One region of the Vibrio diazotrophicus genome, then DNA from elsewhere that is predicted to be linked to it. Evidence: predicted binding sites of a transcription regulator. Region 1 holds the regulator's gene; each other region holds the start of a gene.
The links. Region 1 encodes PurR, which represses purine synthesis genes. Its sites were predicted from a motif close to TNANGNAAACGTTTNCNTNA; they were not measured.
Positions count from the first base shown of each region.

Region 2: the regulator PurR is predicted to act here: its motif matches at 1,132-1,151, upstream of AAGA51_RS12360 (NupC/NupG family nucleoside CNT transporter).
Region 3: the regulator PurR is predicted to act here: its motif matches at 1,502-1,521, upstream of AAGA51_RS11370 (uracil-xanthine permease family protein).
Region 4: the regulator PurR is predicted to act here: its motif matches at 1,684-1,703, upstream of purM (phosphoribosylformylglycinamidine cyclo-ligase).

Region 1 is NZ_CP151842.1:2,028,935-2,032,116, reverse strand. Features, by position in the region: gene AAGA51_RS09260 (TfoX/Sxy family DNA transformation protein) at 140-727, opposite strand; cyclic di-GMP riboswitch class I at 841-939, opposite strand; gene purR (HTH-type transcriptional repressor PurR) at 1,114-2,124, opposite strand; gene torD (molecular chaperone TorD) at 2,406-3,053, opposite strand.
Region 2 is NZ_CP151842.1:2,685,325-2,688,506, reverse strand. Features, by position in the region: gene AAGA51_RS12365 (BMP family lipoprotein) at 1-539, opposite strand, end outside; gene AAGA51_RS12360 (NupC/NupG family nucleoside CNT transporter) at 1,386-2,660, shown strand.
Region 3 is NZ_CP151842.1:2,481,607-2,484,788, forward strand. Features, by position in the region: gene AAGA51_RS11360 (DUF2069 domain-containing protein) at 1-48, shown strand, start outside; gene AAGA51_RS11365 (DUF2066 domain-containing protein) at 153-1,346, opposite strand; gene AAGA51_RS11370 (uracil-xanthine permease family protein) at 1,566-2,822, shown strand; gene ybaK (Cys-tRNA(Pro) deacylase) at 2,887-3,182, opposite strand, start outside.
Region 4 is NZ_CP151842.1:2,541,954-2,545,135, reverse strand. Features, by position in the region: gene purN (phosphoribosylglycinamide formyltransferase) at 1-578, opposite strand, end outside; gene purM (phosphoribosylformylglycinamidine cyclo-ligase) at 582-1,622, opposite strand; gene upp (uracil phosphoribosyltransferase) at 1,789-2,415, shown strand; gene rluF (23S rRNA pseudouridine(2604) synthase RluF) at 2,505-3,182, opposite strand, start outside.

The sequences.
Region 1 (3,182 bases):
TCCTTCATCTATGGTTAATAAGAAAGGGAAAGTCGATTTTTAATTTCAATCTGGGTTCACTTTTCTTAAATACAGAAAGCTGCTGAAAAACAAAAAGCACTCGTAAAGAGTGCTTTTAAACTTAAGGTAAGTTTTTAACTTAAAGCTTCTGCATTAACTCGTCACGACGAGATTGAGGAATCACCGACCAGTGTTTACCTTCAATTGCACCTTCTAATGCCCAAAGTAACTCTAAACCAACAGTTGTGTTGTGAGTCTCTTGTACCGCTCTGAACGCGGCGAGTGCACCTTTTTGTTGAAGCATATCAACAGAATCGATGCCTGCTTTTTTCAGCATACGCTCTGTAGCCAGACGCATGTTAGGCAGATCTTTAAGGCGATCGGGTTTCGCTTTCGCTTGAGTTTCACGTTCTTGCTTTGCTGCTTCTAAAGCCTGTTTCGCCTCTTCAATAATCTGCTCTGGGGTTTCCCAAGCATTTTCAGGTAAAGCGAAATATTTTGTAACAACAGGGAAACCACGTTTCTTATAAACGTAAGGTTCATATCCTTGTTGCTGGAAATTTTTTGAGGAGTGATCATCTGCGCGAATGTGCAGTCGGTCGTTAACCACTAGAGCGAACATCGCGTCGTCGATGAAAATGCCGAACCCTCCGAACATAGAACGTGATTTCACACATCCTAGCTGCTCAAAAAGCCGCATTGAGTCTTTTAGTACTGGTTTATCCATGCTGTTAGTCTCGGTGTATTAACTAATACGCCACCAAATTCAGGTCCGAGAGAATAGCAAAAAAATACATGAAGTATGTCAATCAATAGTCAACTCATGTATAGATTTTTGCCATCGGCAACCCCGCTACCTACCAGTGATGAATGAACATCGTTTGGTTTAGGCCGGAGGCTTTGCGTCCCATCCTTTCAAATGGTTTGCCCTGTGCGTGACACTAGACTGAAAATAATAATCAAAAACTTGAATTAGCATCACATTTATGTGCGCTAAATGTGATTTTAGTTCAGAAAGTGAACTTTATGTTTACTGTTTTTATTACAATCGAAAAATTTTGCGAGAGACTTCTCGCAAGCCCTAGGAAGTTCTAGGGCTCTATTAAGTGTAACTTATTCTTTTGTGAGATCTTTTACTGTATCGCGTTCTACGATTTCTGGATGCATTTCAAAGATACGGCGTTCGTGTTCTTTGTCTTTAATGCGTTCTAGCAGGATTTCGAAAGCGTTTTTACCCACACGACGTTTCGGTTGGTGGATAGTTGTCAGTGGTGGTGAGAAGTACTCAGCCAATTCAATGTTGTCGTAACCAATGACAGAAATATCGTCAGGTACACGAACACCTTTCTGTTGCAGACGCGACATTAGACCCAGCGCCATGGTGTCGTTAAAACAGAACACTGCGGTTGGCATTTTATCCATTGCGATGATCTTATCGGCTGCTAAAACGGCAGTGTCGCACTCAAAGTTGCCTTCTAGAATCCAGTTATCATTTACTTCTAGATTGGCTTCGCCCATCGCGCGACGGAAACCAGCGATTCGTTCCTGGCAAGCCAGTTTGTTTAAATGGCCGCTGAGGCAAGCGATGTCTTTGTGTCCTCTGTCGATAAGGTACTTAGTTGCTAAGTAGCCACCTAGTTCAGAGTTGTCGATAATCTTGTCGGCTTTAGACGCTTCTGGACCCCAGTCCATAATAACTTTTGGAATGTCAGCATGTGCATTAAGCATTTCTGATAGTTCAGGAGTGAAGTCAGAACACATCACCAGAATACCATCGACACGTTTTTCAGCCAGCATTCGAATGTAGTCTCTTTGCTTCTCGTAAATACCACCCGTGTTACACAGAATTAGCGTATAACCTTGTCGGTAACAGTAGCTTTCTACGCCGTCGATAACTTCAGAGAAGAATAGGTTGGTGGATTGAGTAACCAACATACCGATAGTACGTGTTGTATTGCATTTCAAGCTACGTGCTACCGCACTTGGTGCGTAGTTTAGCTCTTTTACTGCTTCAAGAACTTTCTCTTGAGTTGCTTCTGCTACAAAGCGAGTTTTATTAATAACGTGTGATACGGTTGTGGTTGATACGCCTGCTAAGCGAGCAACGTCTTTAATCGTAGCCATAGATTTGTCCTGTTTTGACTGCTGATTTTAGCTAAATTTTATTAGGTCAAACAAACCCGATTACTGGCCGGATTCAGCAGCGGCGAAGTTGAAAAGCTTCTAGCCTAAAGTCACTAAAACACAAAAACCGCTTTGAAACAGCGGTTTGCGTTTTAAATAATGATTAATCATATTTTTGCTGTTGAGTTTAAACCGCAAACGGTTAGCTCGCAACGACAAATCATAAGCGCAAACTCAACGGTAGTCACAATTCATTGCCTAAAATGAGCTGTCGGCGAGAATCAGTCGCCAGTAAGGTAATGTAAATCAAGTTGTAGAAAAGCAACTAATAATACGGAGATTGAAGAATAAAACCCTAATTTGTCCACACTTGAGCAATGAAGAGAAAATTCTGGCACCCAGCTCAGTAAATGATTACGGATATAGTCTGCTTGAAACTGAAGTGCTTTCTCCATATGCGGCTCTTTTTCCAGTTCATTCGAACGGATAATTAGGTGGCCAAGAAAATCCAACTCGATAGAAAGATGATCATAAGACTCATCTGCCTGTTTCTGTACATGAACGCCATTTTGTTCCATCAGATCCGCAATCGCTTGTGCTGGGGATATATCAACAAGCTTAGATTTATCAAAATAGAGTGAAGCATAGGGTAGTGCAGAATTTTCATCACATTTTGAAAATAGATGATCAAAGCTGTTGGCTATTTGAATTTGAGCATCCTGTTGCTTGAGGAGCCGGTCGAGGACAGAAATGAACGTTTGGCTAGGTTCTGCTAAATGCGCATTCTCACCAAGACCTGCTAAGAAGCTATGAATCTCTGGGGAATCATAACGTGCTAACTCTTGTGTAGTGAGCTCATGAGTATACAGACCTGAAAGCCACCAATAAATTTCAGCACGTTTGTCATTGAATGCTTTAATTTCTTTCATCGCTTAGTTCCGGTTCAGCCTTTTTCTAAGTCTAAGCAATAATTGCGCTTTATATGAAATTTACTGATTAATTTGTTTGGAAATTGTGCTGTAAAGATAAGAAAAAACCCGCACTAGGCGGGTCTTAAC
Region 2 (3,182 bases), 660 kb from region 1:
TGTAGAACAGTGATGCTTGGGTTGGTGTATTTAGCACCTTGCTCATAACCACATTGGAATTTACGGATAAGAGGGATATCCATACCGCCAACGAAGCCAACTACGCCTGATTTTGACGCTTTCGCAGCAAGTGCACCCACTAGGAATGAACCTTCGTGTTCTTTAAATACGATTGATTGAACGTTTGGTTTATCAACAACTGAGTCAAGAATTGTGAAGTGAATGTCTGGGAACTCAGTTGCTACTTTTTCTACAGCTGACGCCATATTAAAGCCTACTGCAACAATTGGGCTAAAACCGCGGCTTGCTAAACGACGAAGACCTTGTTCACGTTGCGCCTCATTTTGAGGTTCAAATTCGCGAACTTCAGTACCTTCCGCAGCCATCACTTTTACACCATTTTGATATACCGCTTCGTTGAACGATTTATCGAATTTACCCGCTGTATCATAAATTACGGCTGGTTTTGCTTCTGCGAAAACGTGAAATGACGAAACCGCTAAAGCAAGTGCTGAGATTTTTATAATAGATTTTTTCACTGTTATATACCTATGTTGCAATACCACTGTACTAGACGAGAGACTGCTGACCTTTAACAAAAGTCCAACAAACCCAAAAACAAAATATCAATAGTTTGAATGAATTATTGGTGAGCTAGTTTGATCGTGTATAAGTTTATCGTTTGCGCTGCAAAAAAAAGTCGAATACCTCACACCAAATCACATTTTTTTGTGAAGGAAGAAACTAATTCGCCATAAATGTATGTTTATTTGTTAATTCCTAGCGTTTACAAGAAATTAGGTTCACCAAATGTGTGATTTGAATCACCAAATTAGTGCAAAATGACGATTTGATTGCTTTGCTATTCGTTGTTTTCATAGCGTCTAGCTGACTAAGCAAATGGTAAGCCAACTTATTGGGGATATGTATGGATGAATCTTGTTCTAATTTTCTCGGTGTTGAATGTGCGTTTGAATACAAATTTGTAGTGTGGTTGAGTGAAAAATGTAACATTCGAGTGTGATGAAACGCTCATGTTTTGGTTTGAAATAAAATCAGTGTTTGTCGTTGACTTGGGTGATAAATGCCAAGAATGTGTCGTTAAAATTCGAAAATTTGTCTTCTTCTTTTATGAGCAAACGGTTGCAGCATTTTATGGAATGTAGGCTACAATTTGTTGGCTACATGTTGCTGATAAGGTTAAAACCCCTCTGTTTTGGGGTTTTATTGTGACTTGCTTCTTGTTTTTGAATGTAATGTTGAGTCATTGCCTAAAAATGCGTGATGCATATATTACTTTTTGCTGTGAGAGATGCGTATAATCGCACCCCGAAAACAACCCAATGTTTAACACGCCAAATTAAACTATAAGGAAGCCATAAACTATGAGTACGTTTATGAGCCTAGTCGGTATGTTGGTTTTACTTGCAATCGCAGTACTACTTTCAAACAACCGCAAAGCTATTAACTTAAGAACCGTGGGTGGCGCATTCGCTATCCAATTTGCACTAGGTGCATTTGTACTTTATGTCCCATGGGGCCGCGATCTACTTGCTGGTTTCTCAAACGGGGTATCTAACGTTATTAACTACGGTAATGACGGTACTTCTTTCCTATTCGGTGGTCTTGTTTCTGACAAGATGTTCGAAGTATTCGGTGGCGGCGGTTTCATCTTCGCTTTCCGTGTTCTTCCAACACTGATTTTCTTCTCTGCACTAATCTCGGTTCTTTACTACCTAGGCATCATGCAATGGGTAATTAAGATTCTAGGTGGTGGTCTGCAGAAAGCTCTAGGCACATCTCGCGCAGAATCTATGTCTGCAGCAGCTAACATTTTCGTTGGTCAAACTGAGGCTCCACTTGTTGTTCGCCCATTTGTTCCAAAAATGACTCAATCTGAGCTGTTCGCAGTAATGTGTGGTGGTTTGGCTTCGGTTGCTGGTGGTGTACTTGCGGGTTACGCATCAATGGGTGTTCCACTAGAGTACCTAGTTGCAGCGTCATTCATGGCGGCACCAGGTGGTCTACTGTTCGCTAAGATCCTTTTCCCTGAAGTTGATCAACCACAAGAGAACATTGAAGATGCTCTTGAAGGCGGCGACGACAAACCAGCTAACGTTATCGACGCAGCAGCGGGCGGTGCAGCAGCAGGTCTACAACTTGCTCTGAACGTTGGTGCAATGCTAATCGCATTCATCGGTCTGATCGCACTTATTAACGGTATCCTAGGCGGTCTAGGTGGTTGGTTCGGTATGCCTGAACTAACTCTAGAACTTCTTCTAGGTTGGATCTTCGCTCCTCTAGCATTCGTAATCGGTGTGCCATGGGAAGAAGCAACAATTGCAGGTTCATTCATCGGTCAGAAGACTGTTGTAAACGAATTCGTTGCTTACCTAAACTTCGTACCATACGTGGGTGAAAACGCTCAAGTAGTTGCAGCAACTGGTCAATTGATGTCTGAGAAGACTCAAGCAATCATCTCATTCGCTCTATGTGGCTTCGCGAACCTATCTTCTATCGCGATTCTGCTAGGTGGTCTAGGTGGTCTAGCTCCGACTCGTCGTCACGATATCGCTCGTATGGGTATCAAAGCAGTTATTGCTGGTACGCTATCTAACTTGATGGCTGCAACAATTGCTGGCTTCTTTATCTCTTTCTAATTTGATTTAGAGAACGATATATAGACGCCGTTTAATCTCACCCCGTAGCAAGAATATTGCTGCGGGGTGTTTTTGCTTTTCAGGGCATGACAAAGAGTGATTTTTTGTAATGGATTGCATTGAAAAGCCTTGTGTCTCAAGGATGTCAGAAATTGACCATTTTTGAGATACAAACCGTTTGCTCTTCGAATGGGACTACAGTTTTGTGATAAATATCTATACTGTATTCACTTGCCGAAGGAAGTAAGCGAATATCAAAACGACGTAGTGAAGCCAATTGGATAGGCTAACCACCACGGCGTTTTTGAAAGGCAGCTAATGTCTAAAACAGATCATGTTTAAAACTGACACTGCCTGAAACTGAAACTGTAAGACACCGCAATCACAGATTGTTGTGCCATAGACCCAAATGGGTACTGTGCGGTGACAAGGATAGCAATTGGTGAGCAGTAAACACTCACCGAGTCTTCAAGGAACCAAGTCCGTTCATTTGTGGCTATCAAAATAGACGTATGACAGTCG
Region 3 (3,182 bases), 450 kb from region 1:
CTTTCTGTCGTTGAAAAACAAGAGAAACAACGATTCGACCAAGAGTAGCAAAGACTTTAAAGAGCAAAAAGAAAGCCCCTGTTGTGATGAGCAACAGGGGCTTCTTATATTTATTTGCGTCTATCTTGCCTTTCGATACTTAATCGGACAGATTAATCTAACCAAGTAAAACGCAAAGTTTTCTCCATTGAAACAGGCTCTGTCACAACCGACATATCACCTTGTTGAGTAGGCTCGCTGCTATCAACAGGGTTCACAACCGCAGGCTCAGTCGTATCAATAGCTTGGTCTTGTGGCTCTTGAACTGAGTTTGCTTGTTCAACTGACGGTTCCACAGGTAAAGGTTGCGGAACTTCTAGCTCTGGAGCCTTTTGAACTTGGGCAATACGCAGTACTTCTTGCTCGAAATCCTCTTCAGTCGCCAGCAAGTGAACATTGAACACCACTTCTTGACCTTGGATTTTAAGAATATCGAGTGAAGCCACTGAGCTTAACGCTTTTAAGCGTTTTTCTAATGAGAAAAAGTCTTCAGCATTTTTAATTGAATCAAATGATGCTAATACGGTTTGTGAAGACTCAGAACCAATCAGTACGGAGTTTTTCTTTGCGTAGTAGTCACTAATTTGATCAATCATCTCTGCCGCTGCGGCACTGCCAGATGCTCTTCCTGTCATTGGCGCTTTCTGTGACTGAAGCATGTTGTAAGCATTTTGGTCATACAGTGTCCAACGCAAATCGTTGCCTTGCGCTTTAACTACTAATACTGCATCTGTTGGGTAACGATCACTTGCTAGGCTGATAGGTTTAATGAAACCACCCCACAGATCAGAAATTTCTAACCCTGTAATGTCATCAAAATCACCAACCGGGACAGTGATAGGCAACCCTCTCGCCAAGGATTCCTCTTTCAACTGTTTTAGAATCTTAGAGTCAGAATGTTCCCAACTGATCACACGTTCGTATGGGGTCTCTTCCACCAGCCAAACTAAAAGGTTAGCGCGATTTTCAGGCCAGAATGGCAACTGAGCTTGAGTAATCAGAGAACGAATTTGCGGCGCGCTGAACTGCATGGTTATCGTAGAGACATCGTTTGTCTGACCATAACTAAACTGGTTTAGATATTGGTTATATTTACTTAACGCCTTTTGAACTACTTCATTGTTTACGGCATCTTTATCGCCCGTGGCGCGAACAATAACGTTTTGCATACCCAGCGATCGAGCTTTGGCATCTGCACCTTCTTGTGTCTGATCAATAACGACTTCTGTTTTGTACAGATTAACCGTGGTGAGTGCAGAAGCTGGGAGAGACGTTAATCCCATCAGCAAAAAAGCTAAATAGCGCATATTGTTCCTACGTTCTAAGTTTCTGAAAGTTGATGATAAGCAACTATCGTTTATGGGGCAAGGTGAGTGCTCGCCACTGGTGATAAAAGTTTCCAAACTTTTACTTTGGCTCGCCGAATGTAAATGACAAAAGTAACAAAAATTGATCTAGTTTAAATGGCAAACGTTTGCAAAAGTGATAGAATCCCGCGAATTTTGTTTAGCTACAGGGAAAATACCATGAAAAATGCCATTTTGGGCACTCAGATGCTGTTTGTTGCATTTGGGGCGTTAGTGCTGGTTCCGCTGCTGACGGGACTCGATCCTAACGTTGCTTTATTCGGTGCTGGTGCCGGCACATTACTCTTCCAAATTATTACCCGTCGTTCTGTTCCTATCTTCCTCGCTTCTTCTTTTGCCTTTATTGCTCCTATCATGTTTGGTGTTCAAACATGGGGTATTCCTGCAACTATGGGTGGCTTAGTCGCAGCAGGTGCTGTTTACATTATTCTTGGCAGTTTCATTAAACTTCGCGGTGTAGAGTTCATCCACAAAATTCTGCCACCTGTAGTAGTTGGCCCAGTCATTATGGTTATCGGTCTTGGTCTAGCCCCAGCAGCGGTAAACATGGCACTAGGTAAGAGTGGTGATGGTGCATTCCAACTGGTTGACGGTGATGCTTCTCTTTGGATTTCTTGTGTATCTCTACTTGTTACTATTGTCGCTAGTGTATTTGCTAAAGGTTACTTTAAGCTAATCCCAATCGTGTGCGGCATTATTGCGGGTTACTCTCTGTCTCTATTCTTTGGCGTTGTAGACTTCACTCCTGTTCGTGAAGCAGCTTGGTTCGCAATGCCTAATTTCACTTTCCCAGAGTTCAACATTAACGCCATTCTATTCATGATCCCTGTTGCGATTGCTCCTGCGGTAGAGCACGTGGGTGACATGCTGGCAATTTCGAACGTAACGGGCAAAGACTATATTAAGAAGCCGGGACTACACCGCACTATCGCAGGTGACGGAGCGGCAACAATGCTTGCAGCATTCCTAGGTGCTCCACCAAACACAACTTACTCTGAAGTTACTGGCGCAGTAATGCTAACTAAAGCATTCAACCCAGTGATCATGACTTGGGCAGCAGTAACAGCGATCGTACTTGCTCTTGTCGGTAAACTGGGTGCTCTACTACAAACTATCCCTGTACCTGTAATGGGCGGCATCATGATTCTTCTGTTCGGTTCTATTGCAACAGTAGGTCTAAACACGCTAATCAAAAACCACGTTGACCTGCACAAATCACGTAACCTAGTGATTGTGGCAGTAACACTGGTATTTGGTATTGGTGGTATGGCTTTCGGTGTGGGTGATTTCAGCCTACAAGGTGTAAGCTTATGCGGTATCGTTGCTATCCTACTAAACCTTCTTCTACCAAGAGATTTGGGCGAAAACCACGTTGTGGATAACGCTCAAATGGAAGAGAAAACACAAAATTCTTAATAGAGACGTTACTATCTCTGTAAAAATGGCCTCTTGATGAGGCCATTTTATTGCTTAATACAGTTCAAGCTTCAAGACATAAGTCTACAAACTGCGCCCGCGTTAATGTCGCTAAATCTTGCGGTGCTAGCTCAATCTCCAATCCTCTCTTCCCTGCACTCACACACATGCTTGCCAGCTCAGTGGCACTGTGATGAATGAAAGTCGGTAGCGCTTTCTTTTGTCCTAAAGGACTGATTCCGCCAACCACATATCCGGTTGTCTTCTGTGCGATGTCTGGGTTAGCCATATCGGCTTTTTTGGCTTTCGCTGCTTTCGCTGCCAACTTGAGATTCAGTTTCTGGTCAACGGGAATGATAG
Region 4 (3,182 bases), 510 kb from region 1:
ATCATCTCAAGTCTGCCTTCAACGAACCATTGTGTTACCAGAGGGTAGATTCGGTATTCCTGAGTTTGAACTCGGTCTGTTAGCGTTTCAACAGTATCTTCATCGAAGATAGGTACTTTCGCTTGCAGAATGACAGGGCCGCCATCGAGTTGTTCTGTCACAAAATGAACACTGGTGCCATGTTCTTCATCACCCGCGTGGATAGCACGCTGGTAAGTATTCAGACCTGGGTACTTAGGTAACAGTGAAGGGTGAATATTGATCATACGTCCTAAGTAGTGACGTACAAATTCACTACTCAGAATACGCATATAGCCCGCTAAAATTATAAGGTCAGGCTTATATTCATCAATTTGCTCCATCAGCGCATGGTCGTAAGCATCACGAGTCTCATACTCTTTTGGATCGACAAATACTGCCGCTGCACCTGCTTTTTTAGCTCGCTCTAAGCCATAAGCAGTTGCTTTATTCGAAAAAACAGCCGTTACTCTGCCTTCACTAATGCTTGACTCACAAGCATCGATGATCGCTTGTAAATTGGTACCATTTCCTGAAATTAAAACAACAATACTCTTCATGGATTAATTGATCTCTACTTGCTCTTCACCAGCTTGAGCTGCTGCAATTTCACCGATAACCCATGCGTTTTCGCCTTCAGCTTTTAGAAGGTTAACAGCGGCTTCAGCTTGATCTTGTGGAAGGGCAATGATTAGACCAACACCACAGTTAAATGTACGGTACATCTCGTGAGTATCTACGTTGCCTTTCTCTTGTAGCCATTTGAAGATTGCAGGCCATTCCCAGCTCTTACCATCAATAACTGCTTTGGTACCTTCAGGAAGTACGCGAGGGATGTTTTCCCAGAAGCCGCCGCCAGTGATGTGAGAAATAGCGTGAATGTCGTGTTCTGCAATCAGTTTAAGACCTGACTTGATGTAAATCTTAGTAGGCTCAAGAAGGTGTTCACCAATCGTTTTACCTTCAAGAAGTTCATTTTTGTCTGCAGCAGAAACTTCTAGGATTTTACGAACTAGAGAGTAACCGTTTGAGTGTGGACCACTAGAACCCACAGCAATCAGGGCATTACCCGCAGCAACTTTAGTACCGTCGATGATGTTTTCTTTTTCTACTACGCCGACACAAAAACCCGCTACGTCGTAATCTTCGCCTTCATACATTCCTGGCATTTCAGCAGTTTCACCACCGATTAGAGCACAGCCAGCTTGAACACAGCCATCAGCAATGCCAGAAACAACGTCCGCTGCTGTGTCTACGTCTAGCTTACCTGTTGCATAGTAATCTAGGAAAAACAGTGGTTCAGCACCTTGTACAATCAGGTCGTTTACACACATAGCCACTAAGTCGATACCAATGGTGTCGTGCTTTTTCATATCCAAAGCAAGACGAAGTTTGGTACCAACACCATCTGTACCAGAAACAAGTACAGGTTGTTTGTATTTGGTTGGAAGCTCGCACAATGCACCAAAGCCACCAATGCCACCCATTACCTCAGGGCGACGAGTACGCTTTACAGCACCTTTAATTCGTTCAACAAGTGCATTGCCTGCATCGATATCTACGCCAGCATCTTTGTAGCTAAGTGAAGTCTTGTTACCGCTCACGGGGAAGTTCCTCGGTCTAATTGGATATGAAAACGGCGCTATTCTACAGGGCTTAAAACAAAAAGGAAAACGTTTGCGTCAGTTTTTTATCGCGATTTTTGGTCGGTAAAGTTGAAAAAATAGGTGTATAATCCCGAGGTTTATTTAAATTGTGCCGGAGATGGAAATGAAAGTTGTTGAAGTTAAACACCCTCTTGTTAAACATAAACTAGGCTTGATGAGAGAAGGTGATATCAGCACTAAGCGTTTTCGTGAGTTAGCGACGGAAGTCGGTAGTCTATTAACTTACGAAGCAACTGCAGACTTTGAAACTGAGAAAGTGACCATTAATGGTTGGAACGGTCCTGTAGCGGTTGACCAAATTAAAGGTAAAAAAGTGACGGTAGTTCCAATCCTACGTGCTGGCTTAGGCATGATGGATGGCGTTCTAGAGCATATCCCAAGCGCTCGTATCAGTGTTGTAGGTATTTACCGTGATGAAGAAACTCTAGAGCCAGTACCATACTTCAACAAACTTGCTTCAAACATTGAAGAGCGTATCGCGCTAGTTGTTGACCCAATGCTGGCTACTGGCGGTTCAATGATCGCAACTATCGATCTGTTAAAAGAGAAAGGCTGTAACCAAATCAAGGTATTGGTTCTAGTTGCTGCACCAGAAGGTATTGAAGCGCTAGAAAAAGCTCACCCAGATGTTGAGCTTTACACTGCGGCGATTGATGAAAAATTGAATGACAAAGGTTACATCGTTCCGGGTCTTGGTGACGCTGGCGATAAGATTTTTGGTACTAAGTAACTTAAGTTATTGAAAATTAGGTTACTGAACAGAAAAGGGAGCTTAGGCTCCCTTTTCTGTTTTTGTCTTTTCTGTTTTTATTGAACTTCTTACTTCTTCAAACCTAAGGTTCCACCGACTCTAGGTGTGTTTGACGGCTTATTATTGCCTCTCACACTTTGCTGATTTGGTTTGCTATGTTGAGGTTTACCTTGCTGAGCTCTGCCTTGGCTGTCACTTCTTGCTTTGCCTTTCTTTGAGTTTGGCGCATGGCGGAAGGTATCAGCATTGTGACCTTGATAAGTTTTGTCTTTAGAAGAACTCGAGCTCTGGTTTCTGCGAGCTTTTGATTCTCGGTTTTCTTCTCGGCTATCGAACAGTTTCGCATCTGTCGCTTTACGGATATTGTGCCCTTTTGCGTCAACTTTTGATGCTTCTTCAGTACCCGTAGAATCCTCACACATCGCCAGAATCTCTGCTACTTCAGCGTCAGTCAGATAGCGCCATTTTCCGTTTGGAATACCATCCAAAGAAATATTCATAATACGCACACGGCGCAGTTTAAATACTTCATACCCTAGGGCTTCACACATACGACGAATTTGACGGTTGAGACCTTGAGTCAGAACAATACGAAATGAAAACTTGGTCTCCATTTCCACTTTACATGGCAAGGTCACCGTATCGAGAATTCTGACACCAGTAGACATCTGCTTAATAAAATCCGGTGTGATTGGCTTATCGACACGAACCACGTACTCTTTTTCGTGATTATTGCCAGCGCGCAG